4 regions of the Pseudoalteromonas sp. 19-MNA-CIBAN-0066 genome follow, and region 4 is predicted to be linked to each of the others. Evidence: predicted binding sites of a transcription regulator. Region 4 holds the regulator's gene; each other region holds the start of a gene.
What was found. The regulator sigma-54, encoded in region 4, starts transcription at its own class of promoters, with help from an activator protein. The targets are predictions, from matches to a motif close to GTTGGCACGNNNNTNGNNT.
Positions count from the first base shown of each region.

Region 1: a site for sigma-54 is predicted at 6,360-6,378, ahead of AAEZ18_RS13825 (DUF2726 domain-containing protein). Genes of this name have one in related genera too.
Region 2: a site for sigma-54 is predicted at 2,046-2,064, ahead of AAEZ18_RS08400 (P-II family nitrogen regulator). Genes of this name have one in related genera too.
Region 3: a site for sigma-54 is predicted at 1,838-1,856, ahead of AAEZ18_RS02105 (EF-hand domain-containing protein). Genes of this name have one in related genera too.

Region 1 covers NZ_JBEONZ010000026.1:12,770-20,388, forward strand. Annotated here, with positions in the region: gene trmB (tRNA (guanosine(46)-N7)-methyltransferase TrmB) at 1-254, shown strand, start outside; gene AAEZ18_RS13805 (methyltransferase) at 344-1,369, shown strand; gene arcA (two-component system response regulator ArcA) at 2,129-2,845, shown strand; gene arcB (aerobic respiration two-component sensor histidine kinase ArcB) at 2,850-5,168, opposite strand; gene folE2 (GTP cyclohydrolase FolE2) at 5,382-6,302, shown strand; gene AAEZ18_RS13825 (DUF2726 domain-containing protein) at 6,418-7,014, shown strand; gene mtnN (5'-methylthioadenosine/S-adenosylhomocysteine nucleosidase) at 7,122-7,619, shown strand, end outside.
Region 2 covers NZ_JBEONZ010000010.1:76,844-84,462, reverse strand. Annotated here, with positions in the region: gene mrcB (penicillin-binding protein 1B) at 1-247, opposite strand, end outside; gene AAEZ18_RS08405 (ammonium transporter AmtB) at 424-1,653, opposite strand; gene AAEZ18_RS08400 (P-II family nitrogen regulator) at 1,663-2,001, opposite strand; gene AAEZ18_RS08395 (GGDEF domain-containing response regulator) at 2,183-3,448, opposite strand; gene AAEZ18_RS08390 (S10 family peptidase) at 3,800-5,320, shown strand; gene AAEZ18_RS08385 (CYTH and CHAD domain-containing protein) at 5,381-6,901, opposite strand; gene AAEZ18_RS08380 (TIGR04211 family SH3 domain-containing protein) at 7,118-7,619, shown strand, end outside.
Region 3 covers NZ_JBEONZ010000002.1:131,165-138,783, reverse strand. Annotated here, with positions in the region: gene rluB (23S rRNA pseudouridine(2605) synthase RluB) at 1-537, opposite strand, end outside; gene scpB (SMC-Scp complex subunit ScpB) at 534-1,124, opposite strand; gene AAEZ18_RS02105 (EF-hand domain-containing protein) at 1,277-1,798, opposite strand; gene xthA (exodeoxyribonuclease III) at 2,114-2,920, shown strand; gene AAEZ18_RS02095 (energy-coupling factor ABC transporter permease) at 2,925-3,572, shown strand; gene AAEZ18_RS02090 (putative RNA methyltransferase) at 3,569-4,390, shown strand; gene yfbV (terminus macrodomain insulation protein YfbV) at 4,404-4,850, opposite strand; partial or broken gene AAEZ18_RS19905 (ACT domain-containing protein) at 5,287-5,385, shown strand; gene AAEZ18_RS02080 (PTS glucose transporter subunit IIA) at 5,389-5,886, shown strand; gene AAEZ18_RS02075 (ArsC family reductase) at 5,891-6,235, shown strand; gene dapE (succinyl-diaminopimelate desuccinylase) at 6,235-7,365, shown strand; gene AAEZ18_RS02065 (M15 family metallopeptidase) at 7,365-7,619, shown strand, end outside.
Region 4 covers NZ_JBEONZ010000006.1:2,613-10,231, forward strand. Annotated here, with positions in the region: gene rapZ (RNase adapter RapZ) at 1-220, opposite strand, end outside; gene ptsN (PTS IIA-like nitrogen regulatory protein PtsN) at 242-694, opposite strand; gene hpf (ribosome hibernation-promoting factor, HPF/YfiA family) at 699-986, opposite strand; gene AAEZ18_RS05435 (RNA polymerase factor sigma-54) at 1,013-2,506, opposite strand; gene lptB (LPS export ABC transporter ATP-binding protein) at 2,576-3,301, opposite strand; gene lptA (lipopolysaccharide transport periplasmic protein LptA) at 3,298-3,843, opposite strand; gene lptC (LPS export ABC transporter periplasmic protein LptC) at 3,833-4,390, opposite strand; gene kdsC (3-deoxy-manno-octulosonate-8-phosphatase KdsC) at 4,387-4,938, opposite strand; gene AAEZ18_RS05460 (KpsF/GutQ family sugar-phosphate isomerase) at 4,939-5,910, opposite strand; gene AAEZ18_RS05465 (calcium/sodium antiporter) at 5,920-6,888, opposite strand; gene AAEZ18_RS05470 (ATP-binding cassette domain-containing protein) at 7,155-7,619, shown strand, end outside.

The DNA.
Region 1 (7,619 bases), on a different contig from region 4:
TTGTACAAGGCGAGTTTGTTGAAAAATTACGTTCACAGTTAAAAATGGGCGGTGTTTTTCATATGGCTACCGACTGGGAAAATTATGCTGAGCATATGCTTGAAGTAATGCAAGCTGCGCCTGGCTTTAAAAACCAGTCAGCAACAAACGACTACGTACCACGCCCTGATTTACGCCCGTTAACCAAGTTTGAGCAACGCGGCCATCGTTTAGGTCATGGTGTGTGGGACTTAATGTTTGAACGCACTAAGTAATCTGTATTTCGGATAATAAATATCTTAACCAACATTTAGGTTAAGTACATAACTCTGTAAATTATATAATCTGTAAGGTAAAGCCATTTATGAGCGTATTAACCAATCCAAGCCTACTGTTACTTCGCAATAGCGAAAAGTTAGTTGGGAAATCTATATTGGTGGTCAACTTTGTTCAAGATGGCTTTTTAGCCGAGCTTAAAAAGCGCAACCCTGAGAGTAAAATAACCGCCTTTAGCTACAATCATGCTAATGGCGAATTTGCCAAAAACACACCCGGCGTTGATGTATGTGTAAACCACTGTATTAGCGGTAACGACTTTGATTTAGTGATTCTTTACTATCCAAAATCAAAACCTGAAGTTCTTATGGCGCTTGATAATATACGCGCAGTAATTACAGCAGATGCTGAGTTACTGGTGGTTGGCGAAAATAAGAGTGGTGTTAAATCAATAGAAAAACAGCTTACTGATAAAGCTAATTTTAGTAATAAAATAGACTCAGCAAAGCACTGTGTTTTATATTCATTTGCAGAGCTTAAACAACTTAGTCAGTTTAATATTAGCGATTATCATAAGCCATTTACGGTCAGTGTGGCCGATAGCGAATTTACCGCTATCAGTATTCCTGGGGTATTTAATCACGGTAATTTAGATGTTGGCACTAAAATATTGCTTGAAAACGCTCCGCTTATTAAGCAAGGTACTGTGCTCGATTTTGGTTGTGGCGCTGGCTTAATTGCAACTTATTTAGGGCTGCAAAATCCGGCATTGAGCTTTGTTTGTAGTGATGTGAGCGCATTGGCAATCTATGCAACAACGCAAACCCTTAAGCTTAATAACATTAAAGGCGAAGCCCTCTTAAGTGATGGACTTACTAACATTACAGGTAAGTTCGATCTTATTATTAGTAACCCACCTTTTCATACCGGTATTGCAACCGACTACACAGTGGCTGAAACCTTTTTAGCCAATGCTAAACAGCACCTAACTAAAGCAGGTAAGTTAAATATTGTTGCTAATAGCTTTTTAAAATACCCGCCAATTTTAGAAGCACAATTTGATAACTATCAAACCGTGTTTAAAAATAATAAGTTTGCCGTTTACAGCAGTTAATAATGCTCATGTTTGAGCACCTCACGTGCTCAAACTTATTTATAAAATTAATTACCCTCCTGAATTTTACCGCTTAGCAATAATAGTCAAAATATTGAGGGGAATAGTAAAATCAAGTATTTGACCTTTTTATAACAAATAAATAAGGATAAGGTACGAGAACTATTTCAAGCCGTCTATCTGCTGGCAAACCTGTTAAGTAATATCCAAGTAAACTCTGAGCGTAAGACAGCTTTTATAGTCAAAGTAAAAACGACACTCACCAACAACACCACAGCTTAAACAACGTACTGATTAATTATAAGCATGCTCTTGAATTTTAACTTTATGACCTCATTAATAGAGCATTCGTTATTCAACTATATTATTTAGTGAATTAACTGCTTAAAGTTAAATATTTTCTGAACTTTAATGCTTTTAAGATATCACATACATTGATGAAAGGTTGGAAAGTGATATAATTTCGTTTTGAATTAGTCTGATTATTTTAAGTATCTTTACCTGATTGATGGATGTATCAATTACTAAAGGGAAATGGCTTTGACTTTAATAATTCAAAATATGCATCCAATTTTAAAGATCAATTAAACAGTAGCTTTACTCTATACCTTTTAAGTAGGCTGTGCGGATCCTGCTGTTTTTCTCTAATTGTTTTTACTTGTTAACAATTAGATATAATCCTATACTCTTTTAGTAATCGGTTTATAAAACTATACCGGTTTTTTTTATAAATAAAACACACCAAAAGGTTAATTAAAAATGCAAACGCCAGTCATTCTGATAGTAGAGGATGAAGACGTAACTAGACTAAACCTCGTTAGTTTATTTGAAGCTGAAGGTTACAAAGTTATTGAAGCCATTGATGGCGATGACATGCATGATAAGCTTACAAATAATGACGACGTCAATCTTGTAGTTATGGATATCAATCTACCGGGTAAAAACGGGCTAATTTTAGCACGTGAGTTACGCCAAAAACGCAAAGTCGGTCTTATTTTCTTAACAGGCCGTGACAATGATGTAGATCGTATTTTAGGCCTAGAAATTGGTGCTGATGACTATATTACTAAACCGTTTAATCCTCGCGAATTAACTATTCGTGCGCGTAATTTAATTACTCGTACTGCCCTAGGTGGTGAAGAGTCTGCACTTGAAACAAATGGTGTAATTACGTTTAACGGTTGGGAACTTGACGAAAACAGTCGCTGTCTTACTTCTCCAGGTGGAGACGCAAAACGTCTACCTAAAGGCGAATACAGAGCACTGCGTTTAATGCTTGACTCTCCAGGTCGTATTTTTAGCCGTGAGCAATTAATTAAACACATGACTGGCCGTGAGCTACGTGCAAACGATAGAACAGTTGATGTTACAATTCGTCGTATTCGTAAGCACTTTGAAAGCGACAACTCAACAACTGAGTTGATCAGCACCATTCATGGTGAAGGTTATCGCTTCATTGGTAAAATCGACAGCTAATTAGTTACCCTAATTGCTGTAAGAATAAATGAAGGGCATGTTGTCCTTCATTTATTTTGTCTGCTAAAACATCTAACCACTGCTTTAATACCTCGTCAGATTCATCCAGCGCACCATACTCCATTACTTTTGCATGCAATTGCACATCATTTAAGCCTACAGATCCCGCAGCACCTTTAAGCTTATGTGCAACTGATTTATATTCTTCTCTGTCGCCTGAGTTTAACGAGGTAAGTAACTCTTGCTGATACTGGGGGTTGAGTTTTTCAAATAACTGACTACTGCGTTTAAACACCACCAAACCCATTGAGTTTACAAAGTCTTCTATAGTTTCAACATCAAGTAAATGTGCATTAATGTCAGCAAGCGCTGCTGCACTTACTTTTAATTGTGGCCCATTACTTCTTGTTTGTTTTATACCAAATAAATCAGCTAATATTTTATCTAGTTTTACCGTATTGATAGGCTTAGCGAGCGCTCCTTGGATTGAAATCCCCTCTAGCTCTTGCTCTGCACTGCGCACATTTGCGGTAAGCGCTACAATAGGTAATTTATCAAAATGGCTATCGGCTCTTATTTGCCTTGCTACTTCATCACCGTTTATATCGGGTAACTGCATATCAAGTAAGATCAAATCTAAATCGTCTTCAGTTTCTACAAAAGACAATGCATCTTCGCCGGTCTCAGCCCAAATAACTTCATGACCACGCTGTTCAAGTAAGTTAGTCGCAATTTCGGCATTTAACGGCACATCTTCTACTAACAGTATATTTAAGCTGCGTCCTACATAACTATTCTCAGTGGGTGCGCTACATAAAATTAACGGTATTTCTACTATAAAGCAGCTCCCCTCGCCTTCGGTACTATTAACCGAAATAATCCCCTGCATTGCATCAACTAAGGCTTTGGTTACTGCTAAGCCAATGCCAGAACCAATAGCATTGGTGCCTTTAAGATCTGGCGCTTTATAATACATATCAAAAATACGAGAGAGCTGTTCGGCTGGTATGCCTTCTCCGGTGTCTGATATTTTCATGGTAAGCCAAGGGCCATCATCTCGATTTTCACGAATACAGGTGAGGGTTACACTGCCCTTATGAGTAAATTTAACCGCATTATTTATTAAGTTCCAAACAACTTGGCGAAGTCGGGTTGGATCTAGTTGCGCATAAATATCTAGCATGCCTAAGCGTTTAATATCAAAAGAAAGATCTTTTTGTTCAGCAATTAGGCCTGCAAAGTTAACCACATCGTTAATAAAGTCTGATACGTTTATAGCATTAGTTGCAATATCTAACTGCTCTCTGTCTATTTTGTCTAAATCTATAATGTCGTTAAATATATTACCTAGTGTTTCGGCACTCGAAAACACCGTATTACACCAACTACGCTGCTGTTTATTAAGCTCTGTATCTAGCAACATACGTGTTAAACCAACAATGCCATTAAGTGGTGTACGCAACTCATGGCTCAAAGTGGCAATAAATTTACCTTTATCTTTGTAGGCTGTTTCAAGTGCTTCTGCAGCCTCTTTACGACTCGTAATATCACGGCCAAATGCAAGTAAACCTATGTACTTACCTTTATCATTAATAAACGGCAATTTACGTAATTCAAACCAACGCGTTTCGCCGCCCACATCGTATTGAACATCTATAGTTAATGCTTGATGAGTTTGCTCTACCTGTTTATCGGTTTTTAAAACTTCAGATAAAAATTGATTAGGAAATATTTGTTCAGCACTCTTACCGATTAATTCGTCACTGGTTTTACCCATTACTTCTTCAAACATTTTATTACAGCCAGCAAACACACCGTTGTTGTCGCGGTAATAAAATAAATCGGGGGAGGAGTCTACTATTGAGCGCTGTAGCATACTTTGCTGGGCAAGCTCTTGTTGTGTTTTTTTACGCTCAGCAATTTCTTTTCTTAGCTCTTCTATTGCCCGGTGCTTGGCATGAAACGCCATTTTACGCTCATCAATTTCTACATTTAAGCGATTTATATTATCTTTTAATGTTTGATTGAGTAGCTTTTCTTGTTTTGTCGCACTGTCTAAATATGCATAGGAGGCATCTAGTTGCCTGATTGAATTTATTAGCACGCTTATAACCAGAGGCGATACCACAGAGGTAAAAAATACCACTGCTAATATATCAACAAGATTAACTTCTCCAACGGCAACATAATAAAACATACTTGATAAAACAAGCGAAACTGCCAATAACAAAGCATAGCAAATGGCTGCAGTTTTAAACTCACCAAACCGAGTTATTAAACTAGAAAGAACTCGAGCCCAAGGGCTCAAAGAGGAATCGGTCATATATCAGTGTGTCTCTTAGCTTAATTACAAAAAGGTTTAAATTGCATGTTATGGTTAATTTTAGCATTTTCTATCAGCTATTTTCAGGTTGTGCGATAAAAACTCTAATATTTATTGTTTGAATCATTAGCTGGCTACAACTCATCATTCCAGCAATAAATTATTTAGTGTAAAATGCGGCGCTTTATTATTGCTAATAACGAGTAACACACCATGCAAACTAATATGCCCGATATAGCTAACACGGCTCCCGCCTTACAAACTGGTACATTAGACTGGGTGGGAATGGGTGAAATTGAACTGCCATTTATTTTTGAGTCGCATGGCATAACGCCAGTTACTGTTAATGCTAAAGCCCGCGCTTTTGTAAACTTACACAAAGAAGATGCAAAAGGCATTCATATGTCGCGCTTATTTTTAGCGCTCGACACGCTCTCTACTGAGCAGCAAGTTAATCCTCAAACATTAGCTCAAGCGCTCGATTTTTTTATTAGTAGCCACGAAGGCTTAAGTGATAAAGCACTTATAGAATTTAAGTTTGAATTACCACTGCGCCGTAAATCGTTATTAAGCGGCAAGGCTGGCTGGAAAAGTTACCCCGTTATATTAACCAGCACAATTGAACAAGGTGTTATTAATTACGAGCTAAGTGTTGATGTAACCTATTCATCAACTTGCCCATGTTCAGCGGCACTTGCGCGTCAGCTGATACAAAATGCATTTGCCGAAAAATTCAGTCAAGAAACCCTCAGTCAAAAAGAAGCACTAGAATGGCTAGGTACTACGCAAGGTATTGTAGCCACCCCACACTCGCAGCGCTCAATTGCTAATGTAAAAGTAAAGCTCGACAGTAATATTACTCAATTTGACGTAGTTAATTTAATTAACACGATTGAAGATGAATTAAAAACGCCAGTACAAGCGGCAGTGAAACGTGAAGATGAACAAGAGTTTGCCCGCCTAAATGGTCAAAATTTAATGTTTTGTGAAGATGCTGCTCGTAAAATTAAAGCGCTACTAGAAACACAGCAATACTGTGATTACTGGTTACAAATAAATCATTACGAATCGCTGCATGCGCACGACGCACTCGCTATTGCAGTTAAAGGCGTTGCTGGCGGTTATAGAGCTTAAGTTCTTATTTTGCAGTATTCAATATCCATACGGAAACATACTACTTAACCAACTAATTTAGGCACGTTAATTGCTTTACTTAAGCAGTGTCAATTTGTTGTTATGGAGTTACCGTATGGAATTCGCTTTATTATCAATTTTAGTATTAGTTGTTGGGGCCTCTGTTGTTGCGTCAAAGTTTAACGATGATGGCGGAAACCCTTATCCTTTTACCCGCAAGCAAAATGTATTTACTCAAGTAGAAAGTGCTTTTTTAAATTTATTAGAACGCGCAGTGGGCGATCAGTATAAAATTGTTAGTCGTGTAAAACTAATCGACGTGATTGATTGCAAACAAGGTTTATCGGCAAAGTCTAAGCGTGCAGCAATGGCTAAAGCTAAAAATAAACAGCTTGATTTTGTGCTAGTCGATAAAGAAAAAATGACCATAGTGGCAGCCGTAGACTTAGTAAACAATGCCAATAAAGATGGCCATAAAGCACAACGCGACTGGTTTGTTAATGGCGCATTAGAGGCCGCTGGCATCCCGCATATTCGTATGAAAGTAAAATCAGGCTATCGCCCAAGTGAAGTACGCGACGCTATTATGTTTAAACTCGGCAAACCTGCGGCTACGCAAACAGCTCGCCCTATTCGTACCCGAGTTCAAAAACCAGCGGTACTATCACCTTCTCAAGCTAAAGCGCACTCTACAGCACTAGCCGAAATTTAACGTAAATAACATAATAAAAAGCGAGCAAAGTAAAACTGCTCGCTTTTTTGTTTTTTAGCGCTAACTTCACGTATAATCAGCGCATTCAAACTCAGGAACTTAACACTATGAATGTTGGTATTATTGGCGCAATGGAGCCAGAAGTTAAAATTTTGCGCGAAGCAATGCAAAATCCACAAACTTTAACTAAAGCTGGTTTTACTTTTTATACCGGTGAATTAGCAGGTAACACAGTAACATTGGTTCAATCTGGTATTGGTAAAGTAGCATCAACTATTGCAACTACATTACTTATTGACAACTTCGCCCCTGATTGCGTAATTAACACCGGCTCTGCCGGCGGCTTTGATCCGTCATTAAATGTGGGCGATGTAGTTATTTCGTCAGAAGTTCGTCATCATGATGTTGATGTAACTGCCTTTGGTTACGAAATAGGTCAAGTACCACAAATGCCAGCAGGTTTTGCAGCACACCCTAAATTAGTGGCTGCCGCAGAGCAAACTATTGCGCAAATTAGTGACGTAAAAACCTTAGTTGGTTTAATTTGTACCGGCGACATATTTATGTGTGACCCAATACGTATTGAAAAAGCCCGTAGCGACTTT
Region 2 (7,619 bases), on a different contig from region 4:
ATTTATTACCTTCAAATTGACGAGTTATTTTTGCATCGAGGTAAATAAAATAAAGCGCCATAGCAATAAATGTCGCTAAACTAAGTTTCCAAAAAATAGACCATAGTTTATTGAGTAAAGATCGCTGAGCAACTGATGATTTGTTTTTTGTACTTTTTTTAGCGCCGTTACGCGGTGTACTTTTAGAGGGTTTAGCGCTGCGCTTTGTGGGGGTTTTACCTGTCGGTGTTTTTTTGTTATCAGCCATTTAAATGTAATTTATTCCAAGGTTTATTTTACGGACGTGAGCTTAGCATAGTCACCTACTAGTTCACCATTATAAGGTAAATTAACAACCCATCTTAGCAGCACTAAAGTTAACCTCCCCTGAAATAAAAAAGCGCTACCTAAGTAGCGCTTTGGACAACACACAATAACTTAAATTTAATTACTACGAACCGATACAAATTCTGGGTAGGCGTCAATGCCACAATCGTGTTGATCCATACCGTTTAGCTCTTCTTCTTCGGTAACCCTAATGCCCATAGTATGCTTTAAGATTGCCCACACCAGCAGCGAAGAAATAAACACAAAACCAATAATACACAACAAGCCTATTAACTGAGTTACCAAGTTTGCCTCGGCGTTTGTCACAGGTACTAGCATAATACCAAGTACTCCACATACGCCATGCACAGAAATAGCGCCAACTGGGTCGTCTATTTTTGCCTTATCAAGTATAACAATACTAAATACCACTAATGAGCCGCCTAATAACCCTAATAAACACGCCATCAATGGTGAAGGTGAAAGCGGATCGGCGGTAATCACAACCAGCCCAGCTAACGCGCCATTTAATACCATAGTTAAATCGGCTTTACCCCATAATGCTTTACAAACAAATAGTGCTGAAACAGCCCCCATTGCAGCAGCAGCATTGGTGTTTAATAAAATCTTTCCTACAGCAGTCGCGTTTTCTGCATCTGATATAAGTAGCTGCGAGCCGCCGTTAAAACCAAACCAGCCCATCCATAAAATAAACGTACCTAACGTTGCCAAAGGCAAGTTTGACCCCGGAATTGGGTATATTTCGCCATTTTTACCATATTTTCCTTTACGTGCACCCAGTAATAATACGCCAGCTAATGCCGCTGATGCGCCGGTTGCATGCACTATTGCTGAGCCCGCGAAGTCAACAAAACCCATTGCCGATAAAAATCCAGAGCCCCAAGTCCAGTAACCCTCAATAGGATATATAAGCCCAGTTAACACCAAGGTAAACACCAAAAATGCCCACAACTTCATGCGCTCAGCCACCGCACCCGAGACAATAGACATAGCCGTGGCAACAAAAACAACTTGAAAGAAAAAATCAGATTCTAGAGAGTGATCAGCATCAGCGGCTTGTGTACCAATTAAGCCACCAAATGAAGGAATGATGCCTCCCTCGGTATTCCCTACATACATAATATTGTAACCAACGAGTAAAAACATGGTGCATGCAATTGAATACAAGGCGATATTTTTAGTTAATATTTCGGTGGTGTTTTTTGAGCGTACTAAACCCGCTTCTAGCATGGCAAACCCTGCGGCCATCCACATTACTAATATGCCACAAATTAAAAAATAAAAGGTGTCGAGCGAAAACTTTAGTTCTATCAGTGTACTTTCCATAAATCCCCCTTAAAGTGCATCTTCATCAAGTTCGCCCGTACGAATACGAACAATTTGATCTAGGTCGTACACAAAAATCTTACCGTCACCTATTTTTCCGGTGCCTGCAACTTGCGTAATTGAGTCAACTACGCGTTGGCAGTTTTCAGTACGAGTGGCAATTTCGAGTTTAATTTTAGGAATAAAATCAACTTGGTATTCAGCCCCACGATACAATTCGGTATGACCACGCTGTCGACCAAAGCCTTTTACATCAACAACTGTCATCCCTTCTATGCCTAAATCAGCGAGTGCTGTACGCACTTCATCTAATTTAAATGGCTTTATGATTGCACTAATCATTTTCATTTTAGTCCCCTTAGGACACGTTATTGTTTTTCTTAGTTAATACAATCCAAGCTTTATGCCATTTATATATGGCAATAAAAAACAATAACTTATAAAAATATTTTATATTTAAAACAAAAAAACGCACCAATTAGGTGCGTTTTTTTATATATAATACTTGATTGGTGCGTGTGTATTTAACTCAACGTATAGCTGTAACCTCTGCTAGCTGCAAAGTACTATTTAAAACCACACAATTGCGCCCTTGCTCCTTAGCTTGATACAAAGCTCTATCGGCAACACGCATAGCAGCGGTTAAACTGGTATTTTGAAATTCGGCTAGGCCTATACTTGCTGTTATTGATAAGGTTTTATCACTGATAGTAAAGTCGTAACTTGCGAACTTTTGTATAAATAAATTTAAACACTTCTCGGCTTGTTCAACTTCTACTTGCGTTAATATAATTGCAAACTCTTCACCGCCAATACGTGCCACTGTACTGTTAGAAAATGAAGTCCGGATTAAATTACTCACTTGTTTAAGTGCCTGATCGCCGCCGTCATGCCCAAATTCATCGTTTATTGCTTTAAAAAAATCTATATCGAGTAACACTAAGCTATTTTTCTGATTTTTATTTTTGAGTAGTTTTTCAGCATACTGATAAAAGTAACGACGATTATAAAGCCCGGTAAGATGATCTCGAAAAGCACTTTCTTTAATGTCTGCAATTAACGATAACTGCTCCATGGTTTGCAATACACGACAATGAAACTCTTCATTCATAAAAGGTTTAGTTAAAAAATCATTAGCACCATATTTAATAAATCGCGCCGATAAACCATGCTTACTCGCGCCTGATAACCCAATAATTGCTAAGTCATCACGGCCTCTAAAGTTTCTCACCGCTTTAACTAATTCAAAACCATCCATTGTTGGCATTGCATAGTCTGTCATGAGTAATTTAATTTCAGCATCGTTTTTGAGCATATCTAATGCTTGGCGTCCATCGTGCGCCTCACTGACTGCAAATAATTGTTTTTCTAGCATTTGCTTCATTAAAGTACGACTTAAAACCGAGTCGTCGGCTATTAATGCTTTACAGCCTTGGTTACGCAACAGCTGTGCAACTAATTTTATAGCGTAATTATATGAGTCACGGTTATCTTTTATCACATAATCAATTACGCCTAATTCTAACATTTGCAGGCGCTTGTACTCATCCATCTTAGAAGTAAGCACCACAGTAGGAATACCTTTTAATAAGGTATATTTGGCCACCTCACCATTTGGTGCGTCGGGGAGCGTTAAATCAACTAAGGCTAATGTATAGCTGTGCTTACTTACAAACTCTTTACACTCAGATAAAGACCAAGCAAAATCAATGGCAACATCAAGATACTGTGCAGATATATGGCGAAGGACTTGTTGTACTACTTTACTATCTTCAACTATCAACAGTCTTTGCATAGGGCTTCTCTTTACTTCTAATTTGATTACTTGTTTTATAACCATGTGTTCATCATAAATTTAAAGCCTTTAATGAGATTTTAAATTTATTAAAAAGCAAATTACACACCCTGTCGGTTTGCCACTATTTTTTAAAGTAAATCTCACTTATTTAAGCTGTTACTTATAAATAAATGCGAATATACATTACTTTCATTACGATCGGAATAAAGAGCGATACAAGGCGTTAAAAGCTAAGTTTTTACACATTCTATTTACTCAACCACTATTATCGGCAACTAGTCTCAATACTTTTGTTTTTTTACTGAATATTTCTTTTAATAGAACATTAACAATAAAAAAGGGTCATTCATGAAGTTTAGCCAAAGTATTTTTTTACCTATTGCCGCCATTGCCTTAACACTTAGTAGTGCCTCCTTTGCCGATAATAACCAGCGTCGTATTGATATCGACAGCAAAGTGGTTACTGAGCACAAAGCAAAAATTAATAATCAGCGCTTTTCATATACGGTTGCAACCGGTACGCAACCTGTTTGGGATGACAAAGGCGATGCTATAGCAACCTTGCAATATACTTACTACACCCGCGATAAGGTAGATGACAGAGCAAAGCGCCCTTTGCTTATTTCGTTTAATGGCGGCCCTGGCTCGGCATCGGTTTGGATGCACCTTGCTTATACTGGCCCTCGCGTATTAAAAATTGATGATGAAGGCTACCCTATTCAACCATATGGGGTTAAAGACAACCCTTACTCAGTGCTCGACATTGCCGATATTGTATATGTAAATCCGGTAAACACCGGCTACTCTCGCGTAGTTGAAGATAAAGACGGTAAATTACTCTCTAAAGCTGAGCAAAAAGAGCAGTTTTTTGGCGTAAAAGCCGATATTAAGTACCTCGCTGAGTGGCTTAATACCTTTGTAAACAGAAACGAGCGCTGGCGCTCTCCTAAGTTTTTAATTGGCGAAAGCTACGGTACAACACGTGTATCGGGCCTTGCCCATGAACTGCAAAATAGCCAATGGATGTACATTAACGGCGTAGTATTGGTTTCACCAACCGATATTGGCATTAAGCGCGACGGCCCAATTAAAGCAGCTAACCGCCTGCCTTACTTTGCCGCTACAGCTTGGTATCACAAAGCATTAAATGCCAACTTACAAGCTAAAGACCTAGACGAGTTACTGCCTGAAGTTGAGCAGTTTACAATTAACGAACTGATCCCCGCACTGGCTAAAGGCGGCTTTATTGCAGATGATGAAAAGCGCCGCATAATTAAAAAAATGGCGCAATATGCTGGGCTTTCTGAAACCTTTGTAGAGCAAAATAACTTAGATATTCCAACGCAGTTTTTTTGGAAAGAGCTATTACGTGACCGCGGCCAAATGGTAGGACGCTTAGACTCGCGTTATTTAGGTATTGATAAACGCGATGCGGGCGAGTCGCCTGATTACTGGGCAGAACTCACGTCGTGGTTACACTCTTTCACACCCGCTATTAATCATTACTTACGTGAAGAGCTAAATTATAAAACAGATATTAAATATAACCTGTTTGGTAATGTGCACCCATGGGATAGAAGCGGTAATAACACCGGCGAAAACTTGCGTTTAGCTATGGCGCAAAACCCGTATTTAAAGGTAATGATTCAATCGGGTTATTATGACGGTGCAACTAACTACTTCGATGCTAAATATACGTTATGGCAGTTAGACCCAAGTGGCAAAATGCAAGACCGCTTAAGCTTTAAAGGCTACAGAAGCGGACATATGATGTACTTACGCCATGCGGATTTAGAGAGCTCTAATACCGACTTACGTGAGTTTATAAAGGCGGCATTACCTAAAGAAGGCCAAGCTGCTAAATACTAATCAGCAAATATAAAAAAAGGCTCATAATGAGCCTTTTTTATTTAATCATATTCTGTAAATCTAAAGCCAATAAGGCTTTATATCGAACGAAGCCAATCTACTTTGCTCCATTGCACTTACCAAATATTCTGTCTTTTGTGCTAGCCATGTTTGAATTTTAGCTAGCTTTTCATCTTCTTGACCACCGCAAAGCTGCTTTAAATAGTCAAGGGTACTAAGCTCGTACATACCATGAGAAATATCAAGCCAAGGGAGTCTAAACTCTAAGCGCTCTTCTTTATCAAATAACGCACCTAAACAATTACCACTTAGTAAACTGTTCTCTAATTGTGTGCGTATATTAAGGTAATCATTCGCGGTTAAAGTTTGTTCTTTAGGTAACAGCTTATGCAAATTTCGCCAATCTTTATCAAACAAACGGTTAGCAATGCTGGCTACCGATTGGTCAGCGTTTTGTAATTGCTTTTGATCCCAAAACTTGCGCCATTGTTTGTCTATTAACCAGGTTGTTAACGACAGTATTAAACGATTATAGCGTGCACTATGAAACAGCGCATAAATGTCGTCAATGCTAGGCTGTAGCTCTTTTAGGTCATTAATAACTTGTGTTAATGCCGGTGCGTTGTTTATTTTTTTATAAAAAGCGTGGCGTTTAGAAGTATAGGTTTTTAATTGAATTGCATTTTCAACCCACGCTAACTCGCTGAGTAACCACTTTAATTCGTTGCGTAAATGCTCAGTACTTTCTTTGCTAACAATATCGTCAAACAACCAAAAGTTATGACGAATTAAGCTTATACCGTCGGTTACTCGCTTTAATGTTTTTAAACTTGGCTTATCGAAATAACATTGTTCGTGCTTTTGCACAAAACGAATACCAAAACCCATAGCCTCTATTAATGCTTGCTCTTGGGTTACTTGCCCTTTGAGTTTAACAAACCCAATAGATTTACTTGGTTGCAGTGGCGTGTCGTCAGCAAGGCGATACCCTCTTGCGGCCTTTGAATACAAACCTAAGCGAATACAGTTTTGGCTTACTAATTTATCGGCTAGCGCAAATAATTCATTACGGCTGCCCTCAACAAGTTCAATTTCAAGCTCGCTGATCACCTCAACTTTACCCGCTGCGGCAATTTCACCTTTATCAAGCACTACTTCAATTTTTGCACCGTTTTGAGTCTCAATTAACCAAGTACGGCGAATAAAGTTAGTACTAAAAATCGGATGTATATTTTCTGCAATAACATTGGCTTGCATGCCATGAGGCCAAATAGATGGGTCAAATGCCATTAAATCTGGACGATTAGACTCTATTGGTAAGTTAAATTCAGGGCGTTGATGTAAGCCCCCAACAACCTCACCGGCGAGTTTAATTGTTTGCTCACATTTATTATCAGCACAACGCGTTCTATAGCCAATATCAAGGGCTCTAAGCTCACGGCTTGGCGTATCATAATAAGCATTTTGTAAACTTCGAGATGGCTTATTAGTAACTGTTTTTGCAAATTGTGTAATTAATGAGGGGATCAGTGGAATGACGGCATCTGATACCAAAAATTTTAGTTCTATCTCAGTATCCATTAGTTATGCGGATTACCCTTAAAATTAATAAGTGGTCAAAATAAACAAAGCCGCCCCATATTGCAAATATTTTAGTCAAAATGGGCCGCTAATAAAATAACACCGGTTACAATATCAACCTTGCTATTGCGCTATTTAATCCATATTATCGCTATACTTATGTGAAATATAAAATCACGTTCTAAACGGACACGGTTAGATTAACAAGGTAAATAAATGCTAAAACACTGTTTATTATGGCTGTTTTTAACAGCCTCAACATTTGCGAGCCAAGCAGAAGAAGCTCAAACAGCAGCCCCCACCAATGCAAAAACAGCTTATATAATTGACAATCTTTATACGTTTATGCGCTCTGGTGCGAGCAAAAACTATCGTTTACTCGGCTCTATTGATGCAGGCACACAACTGACCTTATTATCGAGTGAAGAAAACGGTTTTTTAAAAGTTAAGGATGATAAAGATCGTGAAGGTTGGGTTGAAGCTAAATACATCACACAAACAGCTGGCTTACATAAGCAGTACCAAACGTTAAGTGATGAAATGAGCTCAATACAAAATGAACTGCGCCAAGCACAAGTTGAATTACCGCAGTTGCAAGAGCAAAACGTGCAGTTAACAAACCAAAACAAACAATTGTTTACACAAATAACTCAATTAAAAACTACACTTGAGCAAGAGCGCACTTTAAAGCAAGCTACTAGCTCTAAAGAAAAACGCC
Region 3 (7,619 bases), on a different contig from region 4:
GCCGCCCATAGGATTAACCGTTAGAAACTTTGCTGGGCCATCTTCAAGTTCAACACCACGGGTTAAATTTTTAATGGTTTCTTTGGTTACTTCACCAAATACACGGGCTGAGTATTCACGTTCAACTTCGTAACTTGGGTGCATGAGTCGGTTTGCTAATTCACCATCGTTAGTAAATAGCATCAAGCCTGCGGTATTAATATCTAATCGGCCAACCGCAATCCAGCGCTCGCCATCAATACGAGGGAGTCGGTCAAATACAGTACGACGACCTTCAGGATCTTTACGCGTGCTTAACTCACCTTCAGGCTTGTTATACATAATTACGCGACAAATTCTATCCGCTTTTTCTTCAATTTTTACTGTATGGCCATCAACGCGAATTGAATCTGTTTCTTCAACACGATCGCCTAATTTAGCCACTTTGCCGTTAACGCTAACGCGGTTTGCATCAATGTATTTTTCCATTTCACGGCGTGAGCCTACGCCAGCACGGGCTAGGACTTTTTGTAACTTTTCACCTTGTATAACACTCATTCGGATGGTTCTCTCACAGAAGGATCACTTAATAACTGGTTAATTTTACTTTGCTGTTGCTCTGGCAAGGCAGGTAAATTATCTAAACCTGTTATCGAAAAATAATCTAAAAATTGTTTAGTAGTCGCATATAGCGCCGGCTTACCCGGCACTTCTTTGTGGCCTACCACTTTAACCCACTCTCTTTCGAGTAGTGTTTTAATAATATTTGACCCCGTAGTAACACCACGCACTTGTTCAATTTCGGCGCGTGTAATTGGCTGCCTATAAGCAATTAGCGATAATGTTTCGAGCAAAGCACGCGAATATTTGGGCGCGCGTTCTTGCCATAAATTACTTAGCCAAGGGCTTAAGCTACTACATGCCTGAAAACGATAACCACTGCCTACTTCTACCAAACGAATACCACGGGTCTGAAAATGTGTTTGTATTGCTATTATTGCATCGTTTATACGCACCATAGATATTGCTAAATCGGCTAAAACAACATCCTTTAGATGACGTTTACTTAATGGTTTGTCAGCAACAAAAATCGCCGCTTCAATGATCTCAATTAATTGCTCATCACTAACTCGCCGACCCACCATAAACGCTCTTAAACTAATAAACACACACAGCCAACTATTATGCCAGAACTACAGCAAAGTAGGAAAACATATCGAGCAATTTAGTAAATCAAAGCCACAAAAAAAGCCAGTGCACAGCACTGGCTCCTTCCTCACACTTTAAAATGGTGTGCTTAGCTGTTATTGGCGCTTTTAAGTGCGTCGTCTTCAGCGACTGTATTGCCATATTTTTTTATGTAAGTTACAAATTCACGTTTGCTAACACGCTTGTCTTTATTTACATCCATATAGCCAAAGTGATTTGAAATATCATCATCGTCTGCTTCTTCAACCGAAATATAGCCACTTTTATCGTTATCTAAACTCGAGAAACTGCTTTGTATTTTATCAAATTTAGTAATATCCGCTTTAAATGCTGATTCGCTTACTTCACTGTCTGTGGCAACTTTTCCGGTATTTAATTGCATGTACGCATTAAATTCATTGCGACTTATTTGATTATCCATATTTGTATCAATATTTGAAAAGTGTTGCCAAATATTATCGTCATCGGCTTCAACTTTCGAAATAAAACCATCACTATCGTTATCTAAACTTGCAAAGTCACTATCAATTTTGTCTAACCCTTGGTTAGACGCACAAGCTGCTAAGCTTAACGTTGCTAAAATAGTAGAGGCTAATGTTAACTTTTTCATAAGACGTATCCTTGTAGTTAATTAATGTCACTTTAACTAATACAAGTTAAATGCCAAAAACACTAACCCCTTAAAATCAATTGGTTACAACAAAAGCATAAATAAAAAAACTAACGTAGCGCATTATAGTAATGAAAGCTTTGCTTCATGCCTTGTAATTTTTGCACAAAATATTGGTGTAATACCGGACATTACAGCGAGTGTTTTTACACTTAAAAGTTCAGCCAATAACTTCCTTGTTTCGGGCGTGTTATGTAAGTGTATTTACTGATATAATTTAACGCATTATATAGAACCAATTTTAAGGTATATGCTATGAAAGTGATTTCTTTCAATATCAATGGTCTGCGTGCGCGTCTTCATCAATTACAAGCTATTATCGACAAACATCAACCCGATATTATTGGCCTACAAGAAATTAAAGTTCATGACGAGGCATTCCCACTAGAAGATGTACAAAAAATGGGATATCACGTTTATTATCATGGCCAAAAAGCCCATTACGGCGTAGCTATGTTATGCAAAAAAGAACCTAAATCGGTATTTAAAGGCTTTGCCACTGATACTGAAGAATCACAAAAACGCATGATCAGTGTTACCGTAGAGCAAGACAATGGCCGTGATTTAACGGTAATGAATGGTTATTTCCCGCAAGGTGAAAACATTAATCACGAAACCAAGTTCCCGTATAAACGTCAGTTTTATAAAGATTTAATGACCCACCTGCAAACAAATCATACCCCTGATGAAGACGTGATTGTAATGGGCGATATTAATATTTCACCTACCAACCTAGATATAGGTATTGGCGAAGTAAATGCTAAACGTTGGTTAAAAACCGGTAAATGTTCTTTTCAACCGATAGAGCGTGAATGGCTGGCAACATTACTTAATTGGGGCTTTAAAGACACCTTTAGAGAGCAAAACCCAGAAACCAGCGATCAATACTCGTGGTTTGACTACCGCTCAAAAGGGTTTTTAGATAACCGTGGCCTACGAATTGATGTTGTACTTGCAACACATGAGCTAGCCGCGCGTTGTATAGACACAGGTATAGATTACGAATTACGTGGCATCGAAAAGCCATCGGATCATGCCCCTATTTGGTCTGAATTTAAATAACCCTATGCTTAGCCTCCCAATGCAAGGGCTACTTTGGGCCCTTGTAATCGCTATAAGCTTATTTAGTATTGATAAAGCGACCTATAAAGCACTCTACAATGTACCCATACGCCAAACAGGAGTACTTGCATGTGCGTTGGTGTTTGCTGTTTTATGGCGCATTAAAGCTGGTATTTTAACGGGCCTTGATTTACATATTTTAGGTATTACTGCAGCTACACTTATACTCGGTTGGCGTTTAACTATTTTAAGTAGTGTTCTGGCAACGGCGCTATTAGCCGCATTTGGTTTAATTGAGTTTGAGTTACTGCCAGTGCAATTGCTTATTGGCGCATTTATTCCTATTTTATTGAGCTACTTGGCTTTTATTGTTAGTTATCAGTATTTACCGCGCCACTTTTTTGTTTATATATTTGTATGTGCGTTTATTACGGCTGGGTTTATCGCCTGTATAAAAATAGCTTTAGGGGCATTATTTTATCTTGCTATTGGTCAATATAGCTGGCAACAATTAGCAGATAATTACGTTTACTTAAGCGCTATTATTTGGCTGCCAGAAGCCATGTTAAACGGTATGGCTATTACAATTATGATCACTTATCGCCCACATTGGGTAAAAACTTTTTACGATAAGGACTACCTAGGCTCATGAGTCTTGAATATAGCTGCCCACTGTGTAGCAACTTACTAATAAAAACAGCTAATATGCTTCGCTGTGAAAACAACCATAGTTTTGACTTTGCAAAAGAAGGCTATGTAAATTTATTGCCTGTACAGCAAAAAAACTCAAAACAACCTGGTGACTCATTAGAAATGGTGCAAGCTAGGCGCGCTTTTTTAGAGCGCAACTATTATGCCTTTTTACAGCACGAACTTGGCCAAATTATTAGTGATATAGCAGCTAATAATATTATTGATTTAGGGTGTGGTGAAGGGTTTTACACCCAAGCTTTAGCTAATAATACCCAAGCCACTGTGTACGGGGTTGATATATCGAAGGCGGCGGTAAAATATGCGGCAAAACGCTACAGCAATTGTTACTTTAGCGTGGCATCCATTAGCCAAGCCCCTTTTAAAAGCTACTTTGCCGATGTATTGGTCAGTGTATTCGCACCATTATTTACTCAAGAACTAGCAAGACTTGCTAAACCCGGTTCAACACTCGTAGTGGCAAGCCCCGGACCTCAGCATTTAAAAGAGTTAAAAGAGTATATTTACTCAAGTGTTAATGAACATACACAAATAGAAGTACCTGCAATGTTTACACAAACATCGCAAACACTCATCACTGAGCAAGTTACCTTAAACTTTAGCGACGTTAAAAACTTAATAATGATGACACCATTCGCGTGGAAGTTCAGACCCGAGCACTGGTTAGCACTCGAAGAAAAAGGTGAACATAATGTCACCTTATCGTTTTATATTACACAATTCACAAGAGATAAAAGCATAGCTGTTGCGCACATATAAAGGCAACAGGCGCTTAAAATTGCTCTTTAGTGAACGTTTTGTCCATTTTATCAAACATATCATTAAGTAATTCTTCAAGCTCCAAGTAACGGGGCTTTTTTTCGCTACGCTGTGCTTGATAGCCATTAGCCACCATTTTAGCATAAAGCTCGTTATACCAACGTTGCATAGCAGGCTCTAACTCGGTTTGCGCTCGTTTTCCTAACCATAACAAACCTTGTAAAGGGAGCGATATAAAAAAAAGCGCACTTGCAATTGCTTGCGGTAAAAAGTCAGAGCCAAGATAATTTAACTGAAAAAATAACGTTAGCATGGCTAATATTGGCATTACCGTAATCGCCAACTCTGTCGCCTTTATTACTTTAAACTCAGCAAACAAAGGAGCTAATTCTTTTCGCATTGGCCATTTTTTAGCGTACACACGCCCTATTTGTACTTGCGACATCACACTTTTTTGCATCATGACTCCTCATACATAATATCAACACTACCAATAACATTGGTTGTTATCATGATAGTGTAACACAAATTATTTTATATGGAATTTTCATAAAAACGCACTAAACGAGTAAAAAATCACTCATACTTTAAGGCCTTTTGTTTGAACAGGTTTCGTCTCAATATTAATACATACGCTGTTAAGTGCTAAATGGATCTTTTCTAAACTAATAATTTTAAACATTATAATCAGTACGTTAAGCCACTTATACGCCACAATTCCCACAGTTACCCACAGAAAATGTGGACAACATAATTAACCTCACTTTTGCTAACGTAACCACAACTAGCTTAGTTGCTGTTACTACTTTAATTTAAGGTTAATGATCTATACTATAACCTTATAGTTATTGCTGTTCGTCGGGCTTTTAATGTCAAAAAAAGCATTACAATTGCATAGTACAGTCGATACCGATTATATATTAGTAAAAAAACACACCGTAGATTTAGCTATTACCGCTTTGAAAAAAGATGGCTATAACGTAATTTTTGAGTGACTTATGAAACCGCAAACAATAGATTATTTAGCTCAGAATAAATTACCTCGTCATGCCATTAATATTACTAGCCCATTTTCAGGAAAAGTAATAGCACTTAACGAACACCCCGAACCACTTTTTCGCTTTGGCACATTAGGCCCAGGTATTATGGTACAGCTAAGCAACCATAAAATATTAGCCCCGTTTGACGGCACTTTGCTGCAGGCAAAAAATGCCGGCACCGAATTTATTTTACAAGCTAAAAACGGCCTAAAAGTACTGATTAATTTAACTATTGCGAGCTCGCAACACATTACCCATACCCACATAGCTCAGTTAAATGGTAGCAAAATAAGTAAAGGCCAACGCCTTGCTTATTTTGATTTACGCGAACTTGATACACCTATGCTAGCAAGTTTAATTTTGCTCAATGGCCACAGCCTAGGTACATTTCACTTTTCACACTCGCAGGTAAATGCGGGTGTCGATACTTTATTAACTATTATTAAAAAGAAGTAGATTTATGATCACCCTTTACGGCATAAGCAATTGCGACACTATAAAAAAAGCTAAAAAATACTTAACCGATAACAACATTGAGTTTACTTTTCATGACTATCGCAAAGATGGCGTAAACGAGAGTATGGTTAGTAACTTTGCTGATAAACTTGATTGGGAGCAGCTTGTAAACAAGCGTGGCACCACTTACCGCGCCTTAAGCGATGATGAAAAACAAAGCTTAACTAAAGAAAAAGCGATACCGTTATTAGTTGAGCAACCTGCAATGATAAAACGCCCTGTATTGGTTAATAACAACGAGTACCACTTAGGTTTTAAAGCAGCACAATACGATGAGATTTTTAAATAATGACAGATGACGTAATCGCTCTAGCGCAAGCGTTAATACAACGCGAGTCGGTAACACCTGAAGATGCTGGCTGCCAACAAATGATGAACGATAGATTGCAAGCAGTTGGCTTTAACATCGAATCGTTATTTTTTACCGACACCTTAAATACCTGGGCACGCAAAGGGACGCAATCGCCACATTTTTGTTTTGCCGGGCACACCGATGTAGTCCCCACTGGCCCTGAAAAAAACTGGCAGTACCCGCCATTTTCTGGCCTAGTTGAAAATGGTTTATTACACGGGCGCGGTGCAGCCGATATGAAAGGCTCATTGGCTGCTATGCTGGTTGCTACTGAACGTTTTGTAACAAAGCATCCAGATCATAAAGGCTCTATTTCTTTTTTAATTACTTCAGATGAAGAAGGCCCATTTATAAACGGCACTACTCGGGTAATTGACACCCTAGAAGCGCGCGGTGAAAAAATAGATATGTGTTTAGTTGGCGAGCCTTCATCTCGTGATGTATTAGGCGATGTAGTTAAAAATGGACGCCGAGGCTCACTTACCGGCTTTTTAACTGTTAAAGGTATACAAGGGCATGTGGCATACCCGCAGTTAGCGCAAAACCCTATTCATTTAACTACCCCTGCCCTCACTGAGCTAAGCCAAACAGTATGGGATCACGGTAACGAGTACTTTCCCGCCACTAGTTTTCAAATTTCAAATATAAATGGCGGCACTGGGGCCGGTAATGTGATCCCCGGAGAGTTAGAAGTACAGTTTAACTTTAGGTTTAGTACTGAAGTTACTCATACGCAATTACAACAACGCGTTAACGCTATTTTACAGCAGCATAATTTAAATTATGAATTAAGCTGGATTGTAAACGGCCAACCGTTTTTAACAGAGCACGGCCCACTGGTTGACGCCACAGTAAAGGCAATTAAATCGGTAACCGGTTTAACAACAAATCTAGAAACGACTGGCGGTACATCAGACGGGCGTTTTATTGCTCAAACCGGCGCTAAAGTAATTGAGCTTGGCCCGCGCAATGCCACTATTCATAAAGTAGATGAATGTGTAAGTACCGATGACTTAATTGCACTGTGCGATATTTACGAGCAAATTTTAGAAAACCTACTAACGTAATGAACTCAAAAAAAATAACCACAATGTGTATTACAGGAAAAAGTGATACACATTTAACCCAAATACAAAATCATCGTTTGCACTGCAATATTGTTAATGATTTTTTAGCACTGCAAAGTGCCGCCAAAGCAGCAGGGTTTGAGCTTACAATAGCTTCCAGCTTTCGTGACTTTAACCGCCAAGCGGCTATTTTTAACGCTAAATTTTCAGGTGCACGCCCTGTTTATAATAAACAACAGCAAGTTGTTGAATTA
Region 4 (7,619 bases):
AGTACTCAAGAATATCGTTAAACTGCTGCTGGTCTTTAGGCAGGTTACGCACGTCTATACTAACGGCTATTTTATCGTAGTTATCAGAGACACTGCGCACTAATGAAGGCAGCAAATTTACCGGAATATTATCTACACAATAGTAACCTAAATCTTCTACAACACGTAAAGCAACTGACTTACCAGAACCTGATCGGCCACTTATAATAATTAATTCCATTTACCACCCCTTTATTAGTAACTAGGATTGATCCAAAATAACTTGGTATAACGCTTCATCAGACTTTGCCGCACGCAATTGCTTACAAAACTCTTTATCGTTTAGTTTATCAGCTATTGTGGCTAGTGTTTTCAAGTGCTGCTGGTTATCGCCATCGGGCACTATAAGCGCAACAAAAATATCAACTGGACGATTATCAATTGCATCAAAATTAATAGCGGTTTCGCTTATTAAAATTAAGGCAAGAGGCTCTTGTGCCCCGCTCATACGGCCATGTGGAATTGCTATTCCTCGGCCAATACCGGTACTACCTAGCTTTTCTCTTGCCAATAAAGCAGTGAGAATATCTTGCTGAGGTAAATACGGCATTTTTTTATGCGCGAGTTCACTGATGAATTCTAAAATTCTTTTTTTACTATTAAAAAGGACCACAGCTTTGCTGCAGTCCTGGCATATAAGTGAGCTTAATTTCATAGTGTTAGTGTCGAGCAAACTTCTCTTTGTGTTTAATTACTTGACGATCGAGTTTGTCAATCAACGAGTCAATGGCAGCGTACATATCTTGGTGTTCGGTCGATGCAAATAGCTCAGCGCCACTTACAAAAATTGTTGCTTCAACTTTTTGACTTAATTTTTCTACATCGAGAATAACATGCACATTAGTTATGTGATCTGAGTGTCTTTGCAGCTTTGCAAATTTATTATTTACATAGTCTCTTAATGAGTCTGTAATGTCTACATGACGACCAGTTAAGTTTAGTTGCATCAGCATTTTCCTCTTTGTTGTACGTCTTAAATCAAGCTTTTACGTTGATTCGACGGGGGAATAGCCAGAGATTCGCGATATTTTGCAATTGTCCGTCTAGCTACTTTAATTCCTTGCTCAGCCAATATATCTGCAATCTTGCTATCACTCAATGGTTTGGCTAAGTTTTCTGCAGCTATCAACTTTTTAATCAGGGCACGTATGGCAGTTGATGAACATTCGCCACCATTTTCGGTGCTTACATGGCTTGAAAAAAAGTACTTAAGCTCAAAAATGCCACGTGGAGTGTGCATATATTTTTGCGTAGTGACCCGTGAAATAGTCGACTCGTGCATTTCAACTATTTCGGCAACATCGTTTAATACCATAGGTTTCATGGCTTCTGGGCCATGTTCAAAAAACGCTTGTTGCTGCTTAACAATACAATTAGTTACTTTCAGGAGTGTTTCGTTTCTACTTTCTAGGCTTTTAATAAACCATTTAGCTTCTTGTAAGTGCGAGCGAATAAATTGGCTGTCACCGCTGGATTTTACTGTACGAGACATAGCCGCATATTGGCTGTTAACACGTATTTTTGGCATGCTATCTGGGTTTAGCTCTACCACCCAGCGGCCTTTTATTTTTTTAACAGACACGTCAGGTATAACGTATTCAGACTCTTCTCTGACAATAGTATCCGCAGGCTTAGGGTTAAGCGTATGAATAAGTGTCATTATTTCTTTAAGCTCTTCTTCTTTGAGCTTAGTTTTTTTCATTAACGTACGATAGTCGCGAGCAGCGAGTAAATCGATATGATCAGTTAACACCATTTTTGTTTCGTTAATATAAGGGGTGTCTTTATCAAATTGATTTAATTGAATGCATAAGCATTCTTGCAAGCTGCGAGCTGCAATACCAACAGGATCAAATAATTGAATGCGCTTTAGCACTGCTTCTATTTCATCTAGTTCTACTTCGTGTTCGTCGTCAGTTTCTTGGTTAAAGCTTGCTAAAAGGTCTTCGCAACTGAGGGTTAAAATACCAGAGTCATCTACGGCTTCAACGATAGCTATGGCAATAGCTTCGTCGGTAGGGCTAAAAGGGGTGAGCTGTAATTGCCACATTAAGTATTCATGCAGGGTTTCGGTTGATGCACCTTGATAAATAGATTCATCTTCAGGCATTGGCCCTGATGAAGAGGCAGGCGCTGCGCTCATATATTCATCCCATGATACATCCATGGCCATGTCGTCGCTTATGGTGTCTTTATTTAGTGCTTCACCGCTATCTTGCTCATACTCGCTTGGGGTGTCGTCAGCAGAGGCGCTAACAGTAATGTCATCTGCTTTTTGCTCGTTTTTACCTGCTGATTCTTCCGTGTAATCTTGTTCATCAACTTCAAGTAATGGGTTGCTATCAAGTGCTTCTTGTATTTCTTGCTGGAGATCCAAGGTACTAAGCTGCAATAAGCGAATAGCCTGTTGCAGTTGCGGAGTCATTGTAAGTTGCTGGCCCATGCGCAGCTGTAATGATTGCCTCATTTATCTCTAACAATCCTTATAAATTGATATGATTAATCTTAGCAGATGCTTATAGTAATAACATAAATATTACAGTTTGAACTGCTCGCCTAAATAAACATCACGTACTGTTTTATCGTTTAATACAAATTCAGGAGTACCAGATGCAATTAGCTCCCCATGAGAAACAATGTAGGCTTTTTCACAAACATCAAGGGTTTCCCTTACATTGTGGTCGGTAATTAGTACGCCAATACCACGATTTTTAAGGTGTTCTATAATTTTTTTAATATCGAGTACTGAAATAGGATCCACGCCAGCAAAGGGCTCATCAAGCAATATAAATTTAGGATCTGCAGCTAAAGCACGTGCTATTTCTACGCGGCGACGTTCACCACCAGATAGCGCCATACCTAAGCTGTCGCGAATATGTTGCAGGCTAAATTCGTCCAATAAACTATTTAGGGTTTCTTCCCTGGCTTGTTTATTTAGTTGCTTACGCGTTTCTAAAATAGCCATTAAATTTTGATACACAGTGAGCTTTCTAAAAATAGAAGATTCTTGTGGTAAATAACCAATGCCTAAACGAGCACGGCTGTGCATAGGAAGTAAGGTAATATCGTTATCATCAATTAATATTTTACCTTTGTCGCTAGGTACTAAGCCTACAATCATGTAAAAGGTAGTGGTTTTACCTGCGCCATTTGGGCCAAGTAAACCAACAATGCTGCCAGCTTTTACTTCAAGTCCTACATTTTTAACAACTTCACGGCCTTTATAGCTTTTTGCTAATAGCTCTGCTTTTAATGTACTCATGGCTGACCTTTATTGAGTTTTTGTTCTTTTTTTACGTCTACAGGCACTAAAATAGTGTGTACCCGATCAGTTGAGTTTTCATCTTTTTCAGCACTTATAAGCTGTTGCTCTATATCATAGGTGATGCTTTTAGCCGTAATTTTTTGCCCAGCTTGAGAAATGTTTGCATCTCCTACCAGGGTTAAAAAACGTTTCGCTACATCGTAACGTACTTCGTTAGCGCTGGCGCTCATGACAGTACCATCTGCTTGCTTTTCTTCAAAATATGCAGGGCTGCCCGTGGCAATTAATAGTTGTTTATTATCGCCAAGTTCGTCGCGCTTATGTACTTCTAAACGATCGGCGGTGATACGACGATTACCGTGAATTATCTCGACGTTTTTCTCAAAAATACCAACGTTTTCTTTTAGTTGGCCTTCTTGGCGGTCAGCACTAATAGAAATTTGATTAGCTAATGGGGAAGTACTTTGCTCTGCCGCATTACTATTAAATACAAGTATAAGCGATGGAATAATAAGTATTTTTGCAAGGTTATTGGTCATAATATAGTGTTCGCGTATGGTTAATTAGTTTTATCACCTCGGTTGTTAAATTGGCTTCAAGGCCTTTACCGGTGATCTTTAAATTCGGTCCAGTTATAATAACGGGCTGTTCGCTACGCATAGTGAGTAGCATTATATCTACTTGAATATTGTCGGCGGTAATTTTGTCTATCATTGCGCCATCAATTAAGTTTTGGGCAGTTACATTACCCTCTAAAATTAATTGTCTTTCATCGTAAAGTGTTGCTTCATCAGCATTGATACGCCACGTTTTTTGTCTGTCGTCGTACAATATGAAAGTAGGTTTTTCGAATAAGGTAAATCCTAGCTGCTCGTAAAGCTCCGTTTTAACCGCAGTTACTTTATGGCTAATTTCACCGTTTTCGTCAAAAGCTGTTTGTTTTAGCTCAATGGCGGTGTAATCGGGTTTAGCTATTACTTCTGAGTCGGCTTTAGCAACCGTATTTACCTGAGTAAAATAAGGGTACCAAAGCCAAACCATACAGGTGATGAATAAAACGCTTAAGACTATGCGCGCTATATTCATGAACTGGTGCCTTGGCTAGTTAATGGTTTATTGTTTTCAAGCATAAGTAAGTCGGTTAGCTCTCTTACTGCACCAAAACCACCCGGCATTTGCGTAGTGTAATGTGCTAAGCGTTTAATTAGTGGGTGCGCGTCGTTTACTGCGACTGCAAAGCCAACTAACTCCATAACAGGCATATCAGGGCCATCATCACCAATATAAGCAATTTGCTCATCGCTCAAATTAAGCTTGTTTTTAAGTTCTTGGTAGGCAATAAGCTTGTTTTCTTGACCTTGATAAATATGCTGCACGGTTAAGCTGGTCATACGTTGTTGTACTATTTGCGAGTGCCTGCCGGTAATAACCGCTACTTCAAAGCCGCTGTTAATAAGTGCTTTAATACCAAAGCCATCTTTTGTATTAAATGCTTTTAGCTCTTCACCTTGGTTGCCAAGATAAATTCGGCCATCAGAAAATACGCCATCAATGTCGCATATAAGTAGTTTTACTTTTTTTGCGCGCGCTTTAGCGTCATCACTTAGCGCTTGATAGAGTTCTTCAAATTGCATTTATAATACTCCTGCTTTAAGTAGGTCTTGCATATTGAGTGCCCCAATAGGCTGATTATGCTCATTAATAATAATTAAGCCATTAATGCGTTTATGTTCCATGATATTAAGCGCTTGCGCAGCAAGCATATCTTGGGTTGCCGTGGTACACGATTTAGTCATTACTGCATCTATTGACGTGGTATGAATATCAACGCGTTGCTCTAAAATACGGCGTAAATCACCATCGGTAAATAACCCAGCGAGTTGCTGATTATCGTCAACTATGGCGGTCATACCTAAGCCTTTAGCTGTCATTTCAATCAGCGCATCTTTAATAGTTTGCGAAGTAGTTATAATAGGCGTATTTACACCGCTGTGCATAACATCTTTTAAGGTGAGCAGTAATCGCTTCCCTAAACTGCCACCGGGATGCGATAGTGCAAAGTCATCGGCAGTAAATCCGCGTGCTTCTAACAGTGCTACCGCCATTGCATCGCCCATAGCGAGTGTTGCCGTGGTACTGGCTGTTGGTGCTAAGCCTAATGAGCAGGCTTCTTTTTCTACTTTAATGCATACATGCACGTTAGCAAGTGTGGCCATGGTTGATTGTGTATTTCCTGTCATGGAAATAATTTTTGCACCAAGGCGTTTTAACACTGGAATAATATTAAGTACTTCACTGGTTTCGCCTGAGTTAGAAATAAGCATAACGACATCGTTTTTAGTGATCATGCCCAAATCGCCGTGGCTGGCTTCGCCTGGGTGCACAAAAAAAGCAGGGCTACCAGTGCTTGCTAAAGTTGCCGCAATTTTATGGCCAATATGCCCAGACTTACCCATACCAATAATTATAATACGGCCGCTGCAGTCATACATAAGCTGACATGCCTGATGAAAATTATCATCTACATATTGTTTTATATCAAAAAGTGCTTGGCGCTCGATATCAAGAACACGTAGCCCTTGCTCGATAAAACTTAGCTTGGTCATAGACAACTCTTACCCTATTTGACTAAAGATGTAACCTTGGTAAATCAAAAATGCGCTTAGCAGTAAACCACCTTCTACTCTATTGATACGCTGAGCGCCTCTAAAGTTCAATGACATAACAATAAGTGCCAAGGTTGCTGCAATCATAATCAGTACATCACGATTAGCAATAGAAGGGTCGATTATCGATGGATTGATAATACCGGCAAGTGGTAACACGGCTAAAATATTAAAAATATTTGAGCCCACAATATTACCCAGTGCTAGGTCATCTTCATTTTTAAGCACACCTGCAACAGACGCTGCCAGTTCTGGTAAACTGGTGCCAATAGCAATAATAGTTAAGCCAATTACCAAGTCACTTAAGCCAAAGAATTTTGCAATATCGACAGCTGAGCCAACTAAAAAGTGAGAACTAACAGGAAGTAATATCAAGCCCACAATGAGCCAAAAAACTGCCTTTTTAGTGGAAACGTTATCGGGTACTTCATCGCAGGCTTCGTTTACAAATGGATCGTTATTATTTTTAGCTCTTAGGGAGATAATAATAAGTCCAAAAATAAATACAACAAAACCAATAAGTAGGGCAATTGCTTCTGGGTATGAAAAATAGTTATCTGAAAAAATATACCAAGTAGCTAACGAAATAATTAATACCAAAGGTATTTCACGTTTTAAGGTGCTTGATGAAACAGACAACGGGCGCAATAAAGCGGTAATACCCAGTACTAATAAAATATTGGTTATGTTTGAGCCAACGGCATTGCCTATGGCAGTATCGGTTTTACCGGCTAAAGCGGCAGAAGCCGAAACCATCATTTCAGGCGCTGATGAACCCATTGCAACAACGGTTAACCCTACAATTAAAGTAGGCACACCAAAGTTTTTCGCCAGTGCTGCGGCGCCATAAACGAACTTGTCAGCGCTCCAAACTAGGCCAGCAAGACCAAAAATTAAAATAACAAATGAGGTAACCATTGTATTGAACCAGTTATTGAAAATACATATTGCGCGAATAGTAACAAAAGCCAATCTGAAAGTATAAATAAAACAGTGGCGAAGAGAGCGGTTAATCACTTATTTTATAAATATTTAGGGTATGCTATGCAAAGGTTTAAGCCAAGGTTAAGGTGGTTTGAGCGAGCCTTATAACTGTTTTGGCAATTACATTACAAAATCTTACGAATTGTTTTTTCCATCTTGGTCGAAAAAGCCTTAAAATAGGAATACGAGTGAATATTGTTATGGAGAGCGACTTGTCGCAATCAATAGTAGAAGTCAAGGATGTTTGCTTTTCAAGGGGCGATAGAATCATATATAAAAATATGAGTTTTAGTGTTCCTAAAGGTAAAATCACTGCCATTATGGGGCCAAGCGGCATTGGTAAAACTACCATGTTGCGTTTAATTGGCGGTCAGCTAAAGCCTGACTCTGGTGATATTTTATTTGAAGGCAGTAGCATTCCAAAAATGTCACGTAAAGCCCTATATGAAGCGCGTACCAAAATGAGTATGCTTTTTCAAAGTGGTGCATTATTTACTGACATGTCGGTATTCGATAATATAGCTTTTCCGATTCGAGAGCACACTAAGCTAAGTGAAGACCTTATTCGTTTAGTGGTATTAATGAAGTTACAAGCTGTGGGTTTACGAGGCGCTAAAGATTTAATGCCGTCGGAGTTGTCAGGTGGTATGGCTCGCCGTGCAGCT